Regions from separate parts of the Zhongshania guokunii genome, predicted to be linked through region 3. Evidence: predicted binding sites of a transcription regulator. Region 3 holds the regulator's gene; each other region holds the start of a gene.
The links. Region 3 encodes sigma-54, which starts transcription at its own class of promoters, with help from an activator protein. Its sites were predicted from a motif close to TGGCACANNNNTTGCNNT; they were not measured.
Positions count from the first base shown of each region.

Region 1: AB4876_RS03090 (TorF family putative porin) is a predicted target of sigma-54. The motif match lies at 2,350-2,367, and genes of this name have one in related genera.
Region 2: AB4876_RS11740 (ammonium transporter) is a predicted target of sigma-54. The motif match lies at 2,216-2,233, and genes of this name have one in related genera.
Region 4: flgA (flagellar basal body P-ring formation chaperone FlgA) is a predicted target of sigma-54. The motif match lies at 2,033-2,050, and genes of this name have one in related genera.

Region 1 is NZ_JBFRYA010000002.1:98,133-102,683, forward strand. Features, by position in the region: gene AB4876_RS03080 (ammonium transporter) at 1-1,131, opposite strand, end outside; gene glnK (P-II family nitrogen regulator) at 1,203-1,541, opposite strand; gene AB4876_RS03090 (TorF family putative porin) at 1,627-2,292, opposite strand; gene AB4876_RS03095 (hypothetical protein) at 2,788-3,687, opposite strand; gene urtE (urea ABC transporter ATP-binding subunit UrtE) at 3,937-4,551, opposite strand, start outside.
Region 2 is NZ_JBFRYA010000009.1:106,897-111,447, reverse strand. Features, by position in the region: gene AB4876_RS11755 (error-prone DNA polymerase) at 1-1,406, shown strand, start outside; gene AB4876_RS11750 (hypothetical protein) at 1,509-1,688, shown strand; gene AB4876_RS11745 (DUF2061 domain-containing protein) at 1,696-1,917, opposite strand; gene AB4876_RS11740 (ammonium transporter) at 2,294-3,595, shown strand; gene AB4876_RS11735 (hypothetical protein) at 3,595-4,233, shown strand; gene AB4876_RS11730 (hypothetical protein) at 4,282-4,515, shown strand; gene AB4876_RS11725 (DUF2238 domain-containing protein) at 4,543-4,551, shown strand, end outside.
Region 3 is NZ_JBFRYA010000004.1:154,848-159,398, forward strand. Features, by position in the region: gene lptB (LPS export ABC transporter ATP-binding protein) at 1-623, shown strand, start outside; gene AB4876_RS06155 (RNA polymerase factor sigma-54) at 879-2,369, shown strand; gene hpf (ribosome hibernation-promoting factor, HPF/YfiA family) at 2,451-2,738, shown strand; gene AB4876_RS06165 (PTS sugar transporter subunit IIA) at 2,778-3,227, shown strand; gene rapZ (RNase adapter RapZ) at 3,227-4,084, shown strand; gene AB4876_RS06175 (HPr family phosphocarrier protein) at 4,093-4,362, shown strand; gene mgtE (magnesium transporter) at 4,475-4,551, shown strand, end outside.
Region 4 is NZ_JBFRYA010000001.1:277,156-281,706, forward strand. Features, by position in the region: gene AB4876_RS01250 (GNAT family N-acetyltransferase) at 1-374, shown strand, start outside; gene AB4876_RS01255 (flagella synthesis protein FlgN) at 426-845, opposite strand; gene flgM (flagellar biosynthesis anti-sigma factor FlgM) at 847-1,146, opposite strand; gene flgA (flagellar basal body P-ring formation chaperone FlgA) at 1,250-1,993, opposite strand; gene flgB (flagellar basal body rod protein FlgB) at 2,343-2,759, shown strand; gene flgC (flagellar basal body rod protein FlgC) at 2,763-3,164, shown strand; gene AB4876_RS01280 (flagellar hook assembly protein FlgD) at 3,176-3,841, shown strand; gene flgE (flagellar hook protein FlgE) at 3,899-4,551, shown strand, end outside.

The DNA of each region.
Region 1 (4,551 bases), on a different contig from region 3:
AACCACTAGGCTTGCACCAAATACCCAGGCAAAGATGATCGCTGCGCCGTAAAGCTGGGCACCGAAGCTAGCATCAGAGTTAGTTAATGGCACTGCCATCAGACCCCAGAAGCCAACAACACCGTGTACAGAGATCGCACCAACTGGATCGTCGATTTTGATTTTGTCCAAGGCCAAGATCGAGAACACAACGATTACACCACCAACTGCACCGATTAAGGTTGCGGCCATTGGGCCAGGTGTCAGTGGTTCTGCAGTAATAGCAACCAGACCAGCCAAGGCGCCGTTCAATGCCATGGTCAAATCCGCTTTACCGAACAGGATGCGAGCAACTAACAGTGCTGCAATCAAACCACCAGAAGCAGCAGCGTTGGTGTTAACAAATACTTGTGCCGTGGCGTTCGCTTCGTCGATGTTAGAAACCATCAACTCAGAGCCGCCGTTGAAGCCGAACCAGCCCATCCACAGGATGAAGGTACCGAGGGTTGCCAAAGGCAGATTAGCACCTGGGATCGCATTAACTTGACCACCAGCGCCGTACTTGCCCTTACGTGCACCCAGCAGCAATACACCAGCCAGTGCTGCCGCAGCACCACACATGTGAACCACACCAGAACCCGCAAAGTCAGAGAAGCCAGCAGCGTCAAGGAAACCGCCACCCCATTTCCACATGCCCTGCAATGGGTAGATAACGCCAGTCATCACTATTGCAAAAGCAAGGAAGGTCCACAGTTTCATACGCTCAGCTACCGCGCCAGAAACAATCGACATTGCCGTGGCCACAAACACCACTTGGAAGAAGAAATCTGAGGAGCCAGAGTAGTAAATATCGCCGTTAGAAGCTAAAACGTCTTCTACCGATGCGTCAGAAACCCCATTACCAAACCATGCGTCTGGCAGGATTCCACCTTCGGAACCGCCGTACATAATCGTGTAGCCGCACAGTAAGTACATGGTGCAGGCAATTGCATACAGCGCGATATTTTTAGTAAGAATTTCAGTTGTGTTTTTTGAACGAACCAGACCGGCTTCTAGCATGGCAAAACCTGCTGCCATCCACATAACCAGCGCACCACAGACGAGGAAGTAGAACGTGTCCAGGGCGTACTTGACCTGTATGATGTCTTCCATCACATGCCCTCCAAAGGGAAAGAGATAATCTTTTAATTAAATTTGTTTAACTAACAACCGCAACCGAAAAATTAAATGGCTTCTTCGCCAGTTTCACCGGTACGGATACGAACAACCTGCTCAAGTGCAGTGACAAAAATCTTTCCGTCACCAATTTTGCCGGTATTCGCTGATTTAGTAATAGCTTCAATTGTCGGCTCAACTGATCCATCAGCAACAGCAACTTCAATCTTCACCTTGGGCAGAAAATCAACAACATATTCAGCGCCACGATATAACTCGGTGTGACCTTTTTGGCGACCAAAACCCTTAACTTCGGTAACAGTTATACCCTGTACACCGATGTCAGAGAGCGCCTCACGCACATCATCAAGTTTGAATGGCTTAATAACAGCCGTAATCAATTTCATCGGAAATCTCCTGTTAATGTGCGTCGATCACACACTAGGATTAGTTAAAGAAATGACCGGCAACAAACTGTCGCCGGTCGGGGTATTACATAGAAATTGGCAAGCTATAAGAAACAATGAATTTTGGATCTGTATCTACAGCCAACACATCATCACCATCCTGCTGGCTCACAATGAACGACAGGTTGTCGTTGTAAGCGTAGGCAATATCGGCGTGCATTGTGTCATTACCATTGATATCTTCCATACCGATAGTCAAGGAGAATGCACCTGCGCTACCGCCAATGGTGTAGTAGTTGTAATTAGTGTAACCAGAAGGGCCAGCAATTGGCTCATAGTAAGAAACACTAATAGGGCCAAGACCAAGAGTAAGGATCAGGTCTGAATGCTCAAACAAATCAGTTTGTTCAGTACCAAGGTAGCCAGCACCAGTAGGATAATTGTAGTTCCAAACACTAATATCGAAGCTTACGCCGCCGCCGACATCCATACCGTAACCAGCGTATAAGTCATACTCAGTGCCTGCACTCGTATCACCAGAAGACGCCCAAGCGCCAATATAGGCACCACCGGTGCTATAGCTCAAATCACCAGACACCGCTGGAGTGCCTGAACCTAGGTCATAACCACGCCATAAGTAAGTGCTAGCAACACCAACACTTGCAGATACTTCTGCTGAAGCCGGTGCAGCAACCATGGTCATTGAAGCTGCCGCAACACTAACAGCCAGTAAAGTTTTCATTTTGTTCATGTTGTAGTCTCCGCGTTTAGTATAGAGAAAGTGATCAAGCACTATCCTGACTTAGCTATAGCACTTTCAATGCCAACATGAATTTTTATCATTTCTATCAACAACTTACAGATTATTAGAGCGGTTTTATAAAACACCGTGAATACCGTGTCATTCGCTGCCCCGACTTGAGCCAATAGTTACGCACAAATATAGAGCATATATAGAAAGCCGCCGGAAAAAGTGCGTTAAATAAATGCACCAAGGCGATGAATGATGGCTATTTATGAAGTAAAAAAACCGGAAATAATTTATTTAACGATTTAAAAACAATGACTTGGCTAAGCATTCAAAGCCCAAGAGCAAAAGCCAAGCAATGAGACCTAACTTTGCGCACCATTGCGGTGCTAGCGCACTATATCTCAGCGAAGAAAGTAAAAAAGGGGCGCCCAACGTTAGTTGAATGCCCCTAATACCCTAGATGAATGAATTCCCAAAAATAACTAAAGCACAGTATTAGCGCGCCTCTAAAGCCTCAACGCGTTTGCGCAAACGCTCAAGCTGTAACTGCAGATCCTTGATCTTCGCATCGCCGCTGGGGCTATGCGTCGCTTTAGGCGCTGCTAATATCAATTGATCAACCAGTATCCGCCCGGGCTTGCCAGCCGACGCCGTTACACCTGGGCTTCCAGCCAAACCACCCTGAGCACCTGCCACCCATTTACGATTTCCCACTAGGGTTTTCTGGGTTACATAAGCCCCACCAGAACCTGCACCACCGGAGCCTGCATCGCCACCCTCGCCACCGGCGCCGCCGTCGGCATTAATACTTATGCGACTCACCATGCTGTCGCCAGATTCGGTTTTTGATAAGTTTTGGTACAAGAAGGTAATATCTCCACCGCGACCGCCCTCACCGCCATCGCCACCATTACCGCCCTCACCAGCTACTTCAGCGCCGCACTTACTCTTCATATCGGCGCCGTCACCGCCCGCGCCACCCTGGCCACCGTCGCCACCCGCACTAAGAAGTTGTAAGCTGCCGAGGCTTTCCAAGCCCAGCTGAAAGCGAATTTCCACGCCATCGCCACCCGCTTCACCGCTCTCGCCTGCTTGACCATCGACAAATTCATCACAAACTGGCGCAGATATACCAACCGCACCATTTGCGCCCGATTGTGCTCGGCCGTCGACCACCACGTTTTTACCAATATATGCCTGCCGCGCATGCACCCGCCAGCCACCCACTCCGGGGGCAAAACTGATATGAGCGTCGTCACCAATGCGTAGAGTATCGAGAATTAACTCCTGCTGATCTAAACCAACAAGGTAAGCTTGGCCAGCCGGAATTGTTAAATCGGTTGCCATGCTCGTCAGCGGAACCAACGCTAACGCCAGTGAGGCAAGGTATTTCATGAGCTTGTCCTAAGGGGGTAAAGGCCGCCATTATAGACTTTGGATACAATAAAAATGCGGCATTTTGTGTGAATAGTAATCAATTCTTACACGTCTGAAGCCTGAGGTCTAAGCCAGACTTGCTAAATGCTTGACGGGAGACGGTATACGCAAAAGGGGCCCTCGTTCAAGGACGACGGTTGGATAAGCAGGTAAACAACGTTAATGCCTTTTCCTACGTCGCCAGACGTCTGACACCAGACGCGCCCTTCACACCGTCATATGCCGCCGGACATCTTCCTCGACCATTTCATCGCCTCGGCCAGACAATATCACTTCGCCGCGATCCATTACGGCGTAGTAATCGGCCAGCTCGCGGGCAAAATCAAAATACTGTTCTACCAAGACAATCGCCATCTCACCCTGCTGACGCAGAATGGTAATAACATTGTGAATGTCTTTAATAATAGAGGGCTGAATCCCCTCGGTGGGTTCATCCAAAACCAGTAGGCGCGGCTTGGTAATCAAGGCCCTTGCAATGGCCAACTGCTGTTGCTGCCCGCCAGACAAATCGCCACCGCGACGCTTGAGCATACTTTTTAACACAGGAAATAAATCGAAAATTTCAGGGCTAATATGGCGCTGGCTGCGCTTAAGTGGCGCATAGCCGGTATAGAGATTTTCTTGCACGGTGAGCTGCGAAAAAATTTCTCGGCCCTGAGGCACATAGGCAATGCCGGCGCGGGCGCGGTCTGCGGGCGCCATACTGCTAATATCCAAACCATTTAGCGTAATGCTGCCGCCGCGCACTGGGTGGCGGCCAGTAATCGCCCTTGCCAAGCTAGACTTACCCACCCCATTGCGACCTAAGATACAGGTAACTTT
Region 2 (4,551 bases), on a different contig from region 3:
AAATGCTGTGTACCGCCGACAGCGTGGGGGTATTTCAAATAGAATCCCGCGCGCAAATGACCATGCTGCCCCGCCTGCAGCCCCGTACCTTTTACGATTTGGTTATTCAAATCGCCATTGTTCGGCCCGGCCCCATTCAAGGCGGTATGGTCCACCCGTTTTTACAGCGGCGCCAGGGCTTGGAAGCCGTAGAATATGAAAACGACGCCATCGCCCGCGTATTAAAACGCACCCTCGGCGTACCGGTATTTCAGGAGCAGGTTATTCAGCTGGCAATGGTCGCCGCGGGTTTTAGTGGCGGCGAGGCCGATCAACTGCGGCGGGCGATGGCAAGCTGGGGCAAAAACGGTGATTTAGCTGGGTTTCGCAGCAAGCTAGTCGACGGTATGCGCGAGCGCGGCTATAGCGAAGACTTTGCCGAGCGACTGTTTAGCCAGATGAAGGGCTTTGGCGCCTACGGTTTTCCCGAATCTCACTCCGCCAGCTTCGCCCTGCTCGCCTACGCCTCGGCATGGCTTAAATGCCACTACCCCGCCGCGTTTTACTGCGGCCTCTTAAACAGCCAGCCCATGGGCTTTTACTCGCCATCGCAACTCATACAAGATGCCAGTCGCCACGGCATTGAGGTGCGGCCTATTTGTATTAATCACAGCGACTGGGATCATCGCCTTGAGGGTGACGCTGCCACCCCCGCCCTGCGCCTCGGCTTACGTTTAGTTAAAGGCTTGCCCAAGAGCAGCGCCACCCAGCTTTGCCAAGTGCGGCAAGACGCGCTCTTTCACAGCATTGACGACTTCTGTACGCGGCTGCGCACCGCCAAGCAGTACTGGCAGCAACTGGTGCAGGCCGATGCCTTTCACTGTTTTAATTTACACCGCTATCAAAGCCTGTGGGAAATCAGTGCCTGGCAAGCCCCCACCCCTTTGGCTAATCTAGCCTCGCCGCAAAGCGAGACTACCAAGCTTAAGGCCCCCGCCGAAACCGACGAGGTACTCAGCGACTATCGCCACACGGGTCTCAGCCTGCGACGGCATCCGCTGGCTCTGCTGCGCGCCCACACGCTATTTGCAAACTGCGCCCGCGCAGAGGATTTAAAAAATATTGATAACGGCTGCTTTATTCGCATCGGTGGTTTAGTCAGTTGCCGACAGCGACCCGGCAGCGCCTCTGGGGTGATGTTTGTAACCTTGGAAGATGAAACCGGCAACAGCAATATTATTGTGTGGCCGATGGTACAGGAGCGCTATAAAAAGGCCTTATTGCAAGGCCAAGTGCTGATTGTAAAAGGTTGTGTGCAAAAGGCCGCGAGCGGTCACGCCACACCGGTGATTCATGTAGTGGCCTTTAGTATTGAAAGCCACGATCATCTTATGCGGGTAGACGCTAGCTCCCATGACTTTCATTGACGCCGCAAATTAGCCCACCATTCCAAACAAGCCAAGCCCGTCCTGTTACACTCGTCCACGCTAATAAACTTCGCATACCTTCAACGCTAAAGGCTACTCAACATGACGACTTTACTCAGCCTACTGGCCATACTCGCGCTAAGCTTAGTTGTGATCATTCCGCTATTAGAACGCTTTGCGCCAAAGGCAAATCCCGAACAACAAGCTAAAATTAGCCGCTGGATATTACCGCTGGTTGGCGTAATGCTGGTCATTGCCTTGATAAAGAGCGCAATCAACTAAACCGGCCCTAACTACTAAAACTCATCATGGTTCCGGCATCGTTGCGCAGCGCTCTAGGGCTACTCTCTATACGCGCCCACGCCTTTTCATGAAAATAAAACACCACGGTATTCACTGCTGGCTCGACCAAAGCCAGCATGCCACCAATTACCGCGCTGCCAGTGAGCAGGTAGGCTACCGAAAATGCGACGCTAAAATGCATCATGGCAAAGCTGATTGTCTTTTTCATGCTGGCGAGCCTCTAAATACCATTCAAACCCCAGTGGGCTTTTATTCGTGTCGAAGGTGAACACGTATCAATAATAAGCTCTCGTCATCAATATATATAACAAATTAAATCCATGACAATGATAGGAATACCCTATTCAAGATATGGCACCACCAACATGCGTGAGCGCGCACCACACCTAAGCCAACATATATTTTTTGCACCATAACGATGCTTGAAATCCCTCTATTTGCCAAATACTGACGGCAAAAACGCCAAAGTTCCACAGACCGCAACAACTTCTCGAACCAATAATATGTGGCATAGCAGTTGCAATAACGCTAGTTAAGGGCTGCGCCGATTATGTGTGCAGCCACCTTATGAAATAAGGTTTCAAATGAAAAAAATGCACCACACCTTTGCATTAAGCATACTGTTTTTCTCCCCTTTTGCCTTTGCTGCCGACGGCGATCCCGCCACCGATATGATATGGCTAGTCACTGCCAGTGCGCTGGTGTTTTTAATGCAGGCCGGTTTCGCACTTTTGGAATGCGGTATGTCTAGAAGTAAAAACGCCCTAAACGTGGTGATGAAAAACTATATGGATGTGTGCCTAGGCACCTTGATTTTTTGGGCACTGGGTTACGGCCTCATGTTTGGCAGCAACCCCAGTGGCCTGATCGGCACCGACCTATTCCTTATTAACGACAGCGACCCAAGCACCTACGGGGTATTACTCTTTCAAACCATGTTTGCCGCTACCGCCGTAACCATCGCCAGCGGCGCCATGGCCGAACGCACCCGCTTTGACGCCTATCTGGTTGGCGCGCTGTTTATCACGGCGGTGATCTACCCAATATTTGGTAGCTGGGTGTGGAATGCCGATGGCTGGCTGGCGAAATTAGGCTTTATCGATTTTGCGGGTTCAACCGTGGTTCATTCGGTAGGCGCGTGGACGGCACTAGCCGGCATCATTATATTAGGCCCACGCCTAGGCCGCTTTGACAAACAGGGGCGGCCCCGCGAATTGCGCGGCCACAACTTAACCTTTGTAGCACTCGGCGGCTTTATTCTGTGGTTTGGCTGGTTCGGGTTTAATGGCGGCTCCACCCTCGCCGCCTCAACTGATATTGGTTTAATCAACCTTAATACTCAGCTCGCTGCGGCGGCTGGCGCCACGGCTAGCATGCTACTCGCGGTCGTCATGCGCCGGCCAATTTTACTCACTGAAACAGTGAACGGCAGTATTGCAGGCCTCGTCGCCATTACGGCGGGCTGCGCCACCATGCTGCCGGTGTACGCTGCGCTAACCGGCGCCATTGGTGGTGTGGTCTGCACCCTTGGCGCGCAGCTGATGCTGCGCATGCGTTTAGATGATGTGGTGGGTGCGGTCTCAGCCCACGGCTTTGCGGGCGCGTGGGGAACCCTCGCTGCAGGTATGTTCTACACCGGCAATCTCTTTGACGGCCACCTTATAACCGTGCAGCTAATTGGTATTGCCGCCTGCTTTATTTGGACATTCTGCAGCGCGCTCATTATGTATTTCGCAATCGACATAGTGATGGGCCTGCGCGCGCCAGCACAGCACGAGCAACGCGGTCTGGATTTAAGCGAGCACGCAGAAATTGGCTACCCCGAATTCGACTCCGGCAATATCGCCTACACTGCCGCCCGCGCCACCAATATGGATTTACGCTAATGACTAAGCGTAGCCTTAGCGACCGGCGTCGCGCTATATACACCGGACTCAATCCCTTTTTGGATGAAGCCGCACTACTCAAAGCCGTTAGCCACTGGGAGAATCGCTACGCCGACCAACCCAGCCTCGCCCTGCAACGCTATGTAGCCGACATTTGCCAAAACACCGGCTTAAAAGATAAGCGCGCGACTATTCTACGCAGTTTATTGCATGCCATGGGGCAGGACAGCACCGAGCTTCTGGCCGACCCCCGTGGCGGCAGTAACACCAGCACCAGCACCAAGCATGTGGAGTCGGCCTCGGCCAGTCAGGCCTTTGCCGAGCTAATGCTGGCCATGATGAGTCAAGTTGACGACAGCCAGCAACACAAGCTCAGAATCGAATTGTTTGCCGCGCTGCGCCAACGGCAATTACCCTTAACAATACTAGAAGCGCTGCAGCGCTGGCTGGGCAACCGCGAGCCCTTGGAACTGGGCACTGCGCCTCCAGCTCTTCTGCAGAAGCTGCTCAACCAGTACTATGTGCTACTGTGTGAGAATTTGGGGCCGGTAAACGCCGATAAAATTTTGGCGCGCGGCGTGCAACACGTGCAAACTCAACATCCAAAGCTTGACCCTTTTCTCGCTAGCCTGCTGTAAATCGCCGATCTTATCGGCGATAACGCCGGATAAAATCGGAGAACCACCGTGCGAAACCCTGCTGTAAATTACCCAAGCGCGGCGTCAACAGGCGCCGCAGTGCTTTTTATTAGCCTCGCACTATTAATAAGTGGCTGCAGTGAAGCAACAGACAACAAGGCCCCAGCCACCGTATTAAGCGCTCCCCAGCAGCAGGGTTTAAACTCAGCGCAGCAGATGGAGCAGCAGCTCCAAAAAGATGTTGAGCGCCGCGAGCAGCAGATGCGCGATCAAGATATTTAAGCTAGCAACCCAAAGAAAGGAATAAGCATGAAGACA
Region 3 (4,551 bases):
TCGGCCCCAACGGCGCCGGCAAAACCACCTGTTTTTACATGATTGTAGGCATTGTGAATGCCGACCGCGGCTCGATCCGGCTCGATGACCGCGACCTTACCCGCTTATCAATTAACGGCCGCGCCAAACACGGCGTCGGTTATTTACCCCAGGAAGCGTCAATATTTCGTAAATTGAGCGTCGCCGATAACATCATGGCCATTCTAGAGACCCGCAGCGACCTCAACCGCAAACAGCGCAATGAAAAACTCGAGGCCCTCCTCCAGGAATTTCATATCACCCATATTCGCAAATCCATGGGCATGTCACTCTCAGGCGGCGAGCGCCGCCGAGTTGAAATTGCACGCGCACTTGCGACCGAACCCAGCTTTATCCTGCTTGACGAACCCTTTGCCGGCGTCGATCCTATCTCGGTAAACGATATCCAAAATATCGTCAAACATCTGCAGGCGCGAGGTATAGGCGTACTAATCACCGATCACAATGTTCGTGAAACCCTCGACATTTGCGACAAAGCCTATATCGTTGGCGAAGGCCGTATTGTCGCCGAAGGTGACGCCAACACCGTACTCAACAACCAGATTGTGCGCGACATTTACCTTGGCGATAAATTTACGCTATAAGCCCACCCGACAGGTTTTAACAGTAACTTTGCGGCCACGCCAAAGGTTCTAAACTTGGCTGTCGCAGTGCACGGCCACCGCCATTGCGCAACACGACGTTTTTATTCAAAGACTACCAGTCTTTTACAAATGAACCGGCACAGGTATTGCAGGCAATGATTGTCCCGACTACACTGAGAGAGAGGCATAATCATTGCCGGTAGAACAAACTCATTTGTTCGTGTTGCCACTGTCCTGTTGTAGAAGCCACTGCCTATGAAACAATCGCTACAGCTCAAAGTCGGTCAAAGCTTGACCATGACACCTCAGCTGCAACAAGCGATTCGCTTATTACAATTATCCACCCTCGACCTTCAGCAAGAAATCCAATCGGCGCTAGACTCAAACCCACTACTTGAAATCAGCGACGAGGGCGAAGACATCGAGGTCAATATCGAACCGACCTCCGCCGAACCCAAAAAGGCCGAAAAAACCAGCGATCAAGAGACAGAAGCGCCACAACCAGAAGCCGACGCCGACTGGGCTGAGCGCAGTGATATACCTGAAGATCTGCCCGTCGACAGCCAGTGGGACGACGTTTACCAAACCACCGGCAGCGGCACGGGCTCAGGCTCCTCGTCGGAAGACAGCGACTACAACAACGATTACCGGAACTCCAGCTCCGACTCCCTACAAGACCACCTGCGCTGGCAGCTTAACCTCAGTCGCTTGTCAGAAATTGACCGCATTATTGCCGAAGCCATTATCGATGCCATCGATGAAAAAGGCCGACTAACCGTTAGCGCCGAAGAATTAGTTGAAGGCTTTGCCAATGAAGACATTGAAATTGAAGAGTTCAATGCGGTTTTACACCTCATTCAACAATTTGATCCTCCGGGGGTCGCTGCCCGCGACTTACAAGAGTGCCTCTTAATTCAGCTGAAGCAATTACCCGCAGGCACAGCCTACGTCGAAGAAGCTAGCCTTGTTGTAAGCCAATATATGGCGCAATTGGGAAATCGCGACTATAACCAGATTATGCGCCGCTGCCGCTTGAAAGAAGAACAGCTTCGCGAAGTGATTAAATTAGTTCAATCACTCAACCCCACTCCCGGTGACGGCATTGGTGCCGACTCAACCGAGTATGTGGTTCCCGATGTGTTTGTAAGCAAGAAGGATGATCGCTGGTTGGTCGAATTAAATCCCGACATTGCCCCCAAAATCCAGATTAATGCCCACTACGCGGCACTGGCGCGGAAAAGCAGCAATAGCAGCGACAACGACTATATTCGCGACAATTTGCAAGAAGCGCGCTGGTTCATTAAAAGCTTGCTCAGCCGCAACGAGACTTTAATGAAGGTCGCCACCAAAATTGTCGAATACCAGCGCGGCTTTTTTGAGTACGGCGAAGAGGCCATGAAGCCACTCGTCCTGCACGATATTGCCGAGGCGGTGGGCATGCACGAATCCACCATCTCACGGGTAACCACCCAAAAATACATGCACACCCCGCGGGGAATTTTTGAGCTCAAATTCTTCTTTTCCAGCCATGTGTCCACCGATACTGGCGGTGAATGCTCCTCTACCGCGATTCGCGCTCTAATCAAAAAACTGGTTGCCGCTGAAAACCCGCGCAAGCCGCTGAGCGACAGCAAAATCACTGACTTACTAGGCGAGCAAGGCATCCAAGTTGCCCGTCGCACCATTGCAAAATATCGAGAATCACTGGTTATTCCGCCCTCAAACGAGCGGAAACGACTAGTATAGTGGCAGTGCCCCTGTTACGGTCATTGTCGTCATACACGCGCCGTGAGGCGCTAGTTATATTCAGCGATGAAGGAGTAAAATATGCAGATTACTGTTAGTGGTCACCACGTTGACGTCACCCCGTCTCTTCGCGATTACGTCAATACAAAACTCGGCAAACTTCAACGACACTTTGACAATATCACCAATACCGACGTCACCCTGTCTGTGGAAAAATTGGTCCAGAAAGCCGAGGCCACCGTTCACGTTGCCGGCGCCGATTTATTTGCCACCTGTGAATCGGAGGATATGTACGCGGCAATCGACAGCCTAACCGACAAACTCGACCGGCAATTAATTAAACACAAAGAAAAATCGCTAGGTCGCTGAGACCTTTCGATCCACTCACTCTCTCTGTTGCAAGAAACCATGATACTCAATTCCATTCTCACACTAGGACGCACCCATAGCGGTGCGTCCGTTACCAGTAAAAAACGTCTTCTCGAATACATCTCTACTGAAATCAGTGCCGATAATGACGAATTTAACGCCGACGAATTATTCAATGAATTGCTCGCCAGAGAACGTCTGGGTAGTACCGGTATCGGCCACGGCGTGGCGATTCCCCACTGCCGCAGCAACCGCTGCTCAGCGATCACCGGCATGCTCCTTAAGCTAGAGCAGCCCATCGACTTTGAGGCCATCGACGACGCCCCCGTGGATCTCGTATTCGCCCTTATTGTCCCTGCCGAAGCCCACGATGAGCACCTCAAGGTTCTCGGCGCACTGGCCACAGCGTTTAACGAGGAAGAGTTTCGTCGCGACCTGCGCAATGCCGACTCCGACCAAGCGCTACTTGAACGTGCATTGAAACCCTAATGGAAATGATCATCCTCAGCGGCCGCTCCGGCTCCGGAAAAAGTACCGCCCTTCACCAACTTGAGGATGAAGGCTTTTATGCCATCGACAATTTACCGGTGTCGCTACTACCTGAACTAGTGCGCGAACTAGCGCAAAACCCGCTGAATGCCCACCAGAAAGTTGCGGTCTGTATCGACGCCCGCAACTCTCCAGTTGGCTTAGCAAAGTTTAAATCGCTCTGTGAACAAGTCAAAAAACACGCTCAACTGCGAATAGTGTTTCTCGATGCTGGTGACGACAAGTTAATTAAGCGCTTCAGCGAAACCCGTCGCCGCCACCCCTTAGCAACCGATTCACTGCCGCTGGCCGACGCGATCAAACTTGAGTCGATCCTCCTCGAACCAATTGTGGTAGAAGCATCGCTGGCAATCGACAGCAGCGACATGACCGTCCACGAATTGCGCGCGACCATACGCGACCGAATTCTTGGCACCGACGCCAGCCGCCTAACGGTGCAGCTGAAGTCCTTCGGTTTCAAGCGCGGACTACCCCTCGACGCTGACCTAGTCTACGATTTACGCATGCTACCCAACCCCCACTGGCAGGAAGGTTTACGTGCCTTAACCGGCAGAGACTCCGCCGTACAAGATTTTCTTAGCAAGCAAGCAGATGTTCAGCAAATGCACGCTGATATTCTGCAATATATACAGACATGGCTACCCAAAATTGAAGCCAGCAATCGCAGCTATTTCACCATCGCCATTGGTTGCACCGGTGGCCAACATCGCTCAGTATATATGGTTGAAACCCTCGCAGAGGTGCTTCGCAACAATTACCCAGACCTCCAAGTTCGCCACCGCGAGCTGCAGCACTAGAGATTACGATGGTCGAAACCAAACTAATAATTATTAATAAATTGGGCCTGCACGCCCGCGCAGCAGCCAAACTTGTCGCCACCACCGCCGCCTATAGCGCTGCGGTTACCATTCGCATTGGCGACAAATCAGTCGACGGCAAAAGTATTATGGCGCTGATGATGCTCGCCGCCAGCAAGGGTACCGAGATCGCCGTTATTTGCGATGGCAGCGACGAAGATGCCGCGATGGCCGCAATACAAGATCTTATTAATCAACGTTTTGGCGAGGGAGAGTAAGATTTAACTTTATTTCACCCGCAACTCCTTCGCGGATTGTTGCGCGGCCCGCTTTAAAGGATAATTAGCCAGACTACTCTTTTAACCATCACGGCTCAGGCTAGGGATAGGTATGGCCCAGACTGCAGACAAGCTTCAAACCGAGAGCCAACTCAAAACCCTCAATGACGCCTTGGGTTCCGGTGGTTT
Region 4 (4,551 bases), on a different contig from region 3:
GCCACGACGGTACGTTTATAGGTAATGCCAAGGCGATTTTTACTCAGTACGGCTTGCGGGGTATTGCAAAGGGCTTATTGTTTGAACTGCGTCTGGTGAAGCCGCCACGTAAAGGCTGTTACTACTTGTGCCATATTGCGGTCAATCCTCAGTGGCGGGGCACAGGCATCGCGGCGCAGCTCATTAATTTCATGGATGCGCGGGCAGTCGAACTCGGTTATCCCGTTTTGAGTTTAGATGTCGCGGAATTAAATGCTGGCGCCTTGCGTCTATATCAGCAAATGGGTTTTAAAATTGTAAAACGCAATAAAAGCTATAACAGCGTATTAGACAACCACCTCTACATGGAAAAGTCACTTGACGGTGTTTTGTGAATATGAAGAAGTGAATTAGGGGGGAGGGCTACAGTTCTCGAAATACGCAGCTCAGGCCTTGCCGAGCTGTTGGCCACCGAGTGTGCTGGGAGTTTCGCCACTGGCGCCATAAATAGGGGTGTCGTTATTGCTGGCCCCCAAAATTTCTAATGCTCGCTTACCGTATCGCGCTTGGCTAGCAATGTCGGCGCCAGCTTGGGTGTTTAAAGCTTGGCAGCGACTGAGGGTGTTTAAAGCTTCTTGCCATAGCGTTTCTAGCGCGGTGTCGGCAGTGCCACTGACTAACTGCCGGCGCCGCACTTCTAAAAGCTCGAGATTCTGAACCAAGTCCATCTTCTGCTGAACTACCGCCTCCAGCTGCTCAGGTTCCCGCGCTAACTTTAAAATCAGGGCTTCTTCGCCCAGCAGTGATTCTAAGCGCTGGGCCTCGCTGTGAATGGTATGCAGTACGTCGCTCAGTTCATTGCTCATATCAGCTGCCGGTTAGGGCTTCCATATTAACTAGCGCTGCTGCCACTTTATTGGCGTCGATGGTGAATTCACCATTGCGAATTGCAGTTTTAATCGCCTCGACCTTTTGGCGGTCAATGCCGTCGCTGCTATTTACCTGGGCGCGGGTGCGCTCCACTAGTGGGGTTTCCACTTGGGGCGCTTTTGCTGTGTCGGCAGCAGCAGGGCTGGCTACAGTGCTGTCTGATTTGCTGGCACCGGTACGCCCACCATCTAGCTTGCGGGCCTGACTCAGTGACGAGCCATCTATACGGTCAACCATTTTTATATCCTCTTTAAATAGCTTTCGCCTGTGGTATCGGCACTATCTGGTAGAACTTTAGCACGAATTTACGTTGCAGCGCATGGGGACTTGTCCCGATCACTCAATTGAGAGCGACGCTGTTTTCGGATGTTACAACACCCTCTAACTGCTTGCCGGAATTGAGGTTTTTGACCAGTATCCGGCTGCCTAGGGCGCCGTCTTGCATGGCTATGCCCATCATGCTCACGCTAACGGGACCATCGCTGCTATTTAGTTGAACGCGCTGCCCCTTATTCACAATGCTACTGGCGCTAACCATATTCGGGGTGAGCACCGCGCCCTGGGCAATACTCTGGCGGCTTTGATAGCCACCCTTATCGCCCAAAGACTGTAAATAGCCGTAGCCAAGGCTGGTGATATCACGTTTTGCCCAGCTCACGTCGCCAGCGCTAATGGTGGTGCCCGGTGCTATGGGGTGCCGAGCAACCATGACTTTGGCGTAGGCCTCTACGGTAACCGGTAAATAAATCTTCCACGGTTTGGCGCCGGCGGTACAGCGCACGCCAACAGTTGTTCTGCGTTTGATCTTGGCACCACTTGATAAGAACGCTTGGAGCTTGCCTGGGCAGCTGCTGAGCTTGGTGCGGGGGTCGAGTTTTTGCGCGGTGATGATGGTGCTGAGCTGCTGCCAAGGATGACGGCTGGCAATATAGTTCTCGGCCGTAGCGGCAATCCGGCTGTGGCTTTCGCTAGGCGCGCCGCTACTGGCTGCGCTGAACACGCAGAGGGCGATACCCAATAGCAGTTTGCAGGGGGCAGTGGTTTTCATGGTTGTGTATTGGCCCATGGCTGTTAATCCACTCATTGCATTCGCTCGCGTCAAAGATTTGTCGGTAAGTCGATAACTGCAATGCCTGTGCCAGTCTTGGTTGCTAGATAAGTGACTAGATTGGCTGCTGCTTATTGAGTGGCGTGCGGGGGGTATAAAAAATAAAGCGGATGGCACTTGCCGGATTTTTGCCGATCAGCGGCAAAAACTTGCCGTTATTTTGGCAGTGACCCAATTTGATGATTTTAAGTTATTGAAAAATAACAACTAAATTATATGGCACGGCCTTTGCCTTGATCCATTGCAAAAGCGGCAAAAAGCAGAAAACCTGCCTTGAACCGATTAACGGCTGCAAACCGAATAACTTTAGCGAAATGGTAAGAAAATGGCGATTAATTTTGATAAAGCCTTAGGCGTTCACGAGCAAGCACTGCTGTTGCGGCAAAAGCGCAACGAAGTCTTGGCCGCCAATATTGCCAATGCCGATACCCCTGGCTACAAGGCGCAGGATATTGATTTTCGCACTGCTTTATCAAATTCAGCGGCAGCTAGGGATCAACCAACCCTGGCGCTAAAAGTGACCAGCGCGGGCCACCAGCGCCGCGCCGATGGCAGTGCCGACGCTTTAGCGGCGTCTTTGAAATATCGTCAGCCCTATCAGCCATCGCTAGACGGCAACACGGTTGAAGGCCATATCGAACAAGCCGAGTTTGCCGACAACGCCATGCGCTATCAGGCCACGCTATCGTTTTTGGGCAGTCGCCTCAGCGGGCTTAAATCCATACTTCAGGGAGGCCGATAGATCATGGCTAATCCACTCGATATCGCCGCATCGGCAATGAATGCGCAAATGATGCGTCTTAATACCGTGGCCAGCAATATGGCCAACGCCGACTCAGTCGCGGGTAGCGAGGCCGAGGCCTATCGCTCGCGTCAGGCGGTGTTCTCTACGGTAATGGACCAGCAGCGCGAAGTGGCGGGGGTGGCAGTAACTGGCGTTGTTGAGAGCAATGCGCCAGTGATGAAACGCTACGAGCCCGGACATCCTCAAGCTGATGTCGACGGCTATGTGTACGCTTCGAACGTCAACACCATGGAAGAAATGGCCAATATGATGTCGGCATCACGCTCATTTCAAAATAACGCTGAAGTTTTTTCTACCACCAAAACTTTGATGCTGCGCACCCTGCAGCTTGGCCAGCAGTAGGAGTCTGAATAATGGAAGTGCGCACCCTAGAACAACTGCAAATGCAGACCGCGACCAGTAAGACGAAGAAAGATGCATCGTCGCTGGACCAAGACGATTTTATGAAGTTGATGCTGCAGCAGCTAAAAGCTCAGGATCCTTTCAAACCCACGGACAACACCGAATTCATTAGCCAAATGGCCCAGTTGACCTCGGTTAGTGGCATCAGTGAAATGAACGAAAACCTCAGTGCGCTAACGGGTTCGCTGTATTCGGCGCAGCTGCTCGATTCATCCTCGCTGATTGGTAAAGACGTGCTCGTGGAGTCTAGCGTTGCTGCGCTGCCTAGCAGCGGTAGTGTGCGAGGTCAGGTTGAATTGCCCACCAGCACCACGGCCTTAGATATCGAAATTTTGGCGCCCAGTGGCGAGGTTATTGGCAAGGTGCCAATGGGGCCCCAGGCTGCCGGCACCAGCGCTTTCGAATGGAATGGTATTGGCTTAAATGGCGAGCGCATGCCGCCGGGCAATTATCAGATCCGCGCCAACTATTTAAACGGCAACAAAGTCGAGGCACTGACCACGGAAATGCGCAGCGGGGTCATTAGTGTCAGTGTGCCGGTGGGCGGTGGTAGTTCTCAGGTGCAAGTACAAGGGCTGGGTACGGTCAGTCTGTCACAAATTAAAGAGATTAGCTGAGTTGCGATTGCGCTATTCAGAGAATGACAAAACTATTCCCTCAGTAGGAGTTACATTATGAGCTTTCGTATCGCACTCAGTGGTTTAAACGCAGCGCAATCGCATTTGGATGTGACCGCGCACAATATTGCCAACGTAAACACCACCGGTTTTAAAAGCTCGCGAGCTGCTTTTGCCGATGTGTACGCCACCGCCAATAACGATGTCACCAAAACCACGCCTGGCGCTGGTGCTCGTCTTGCTACCATCACCCAGCAGTTCTCCCAGGGTAATGTTGATTTTACCGATAACAACCTCGATCTCGCGGTGAGTGGTGAAGGCTTCTTCACCATGAAGGGCTCTGGCGGTGTGACATACACCCGCGCTGGCGCCTTTAGCGTCGACCGCGAAGGCTTCGTGGTAAACAATAATCTGGAGCGTCTGCAGGTGTTTCCACCAACGGGTAACGGCGGATTCTCTACCGGCTCGCTTAGCGATTTACAGTTAGAAGTAAACGAAAATGCGCCCCAAGAAACCTCGCGCGGCCAGATTGGCGTTAACTTGCCAGCCAATGCACCAGTGCCAACAGTTGCGCCTTTCGATCCAACTCTGCCGGCCAGTTATAACCACGCCACGTCCATGACGGTGTACGACTCATTGGGTACCCAGCACACCGCGACCCTGTATTTTGTACGCGACGCGGCGGCTAATACCTGGAACCAGCAGCTCTA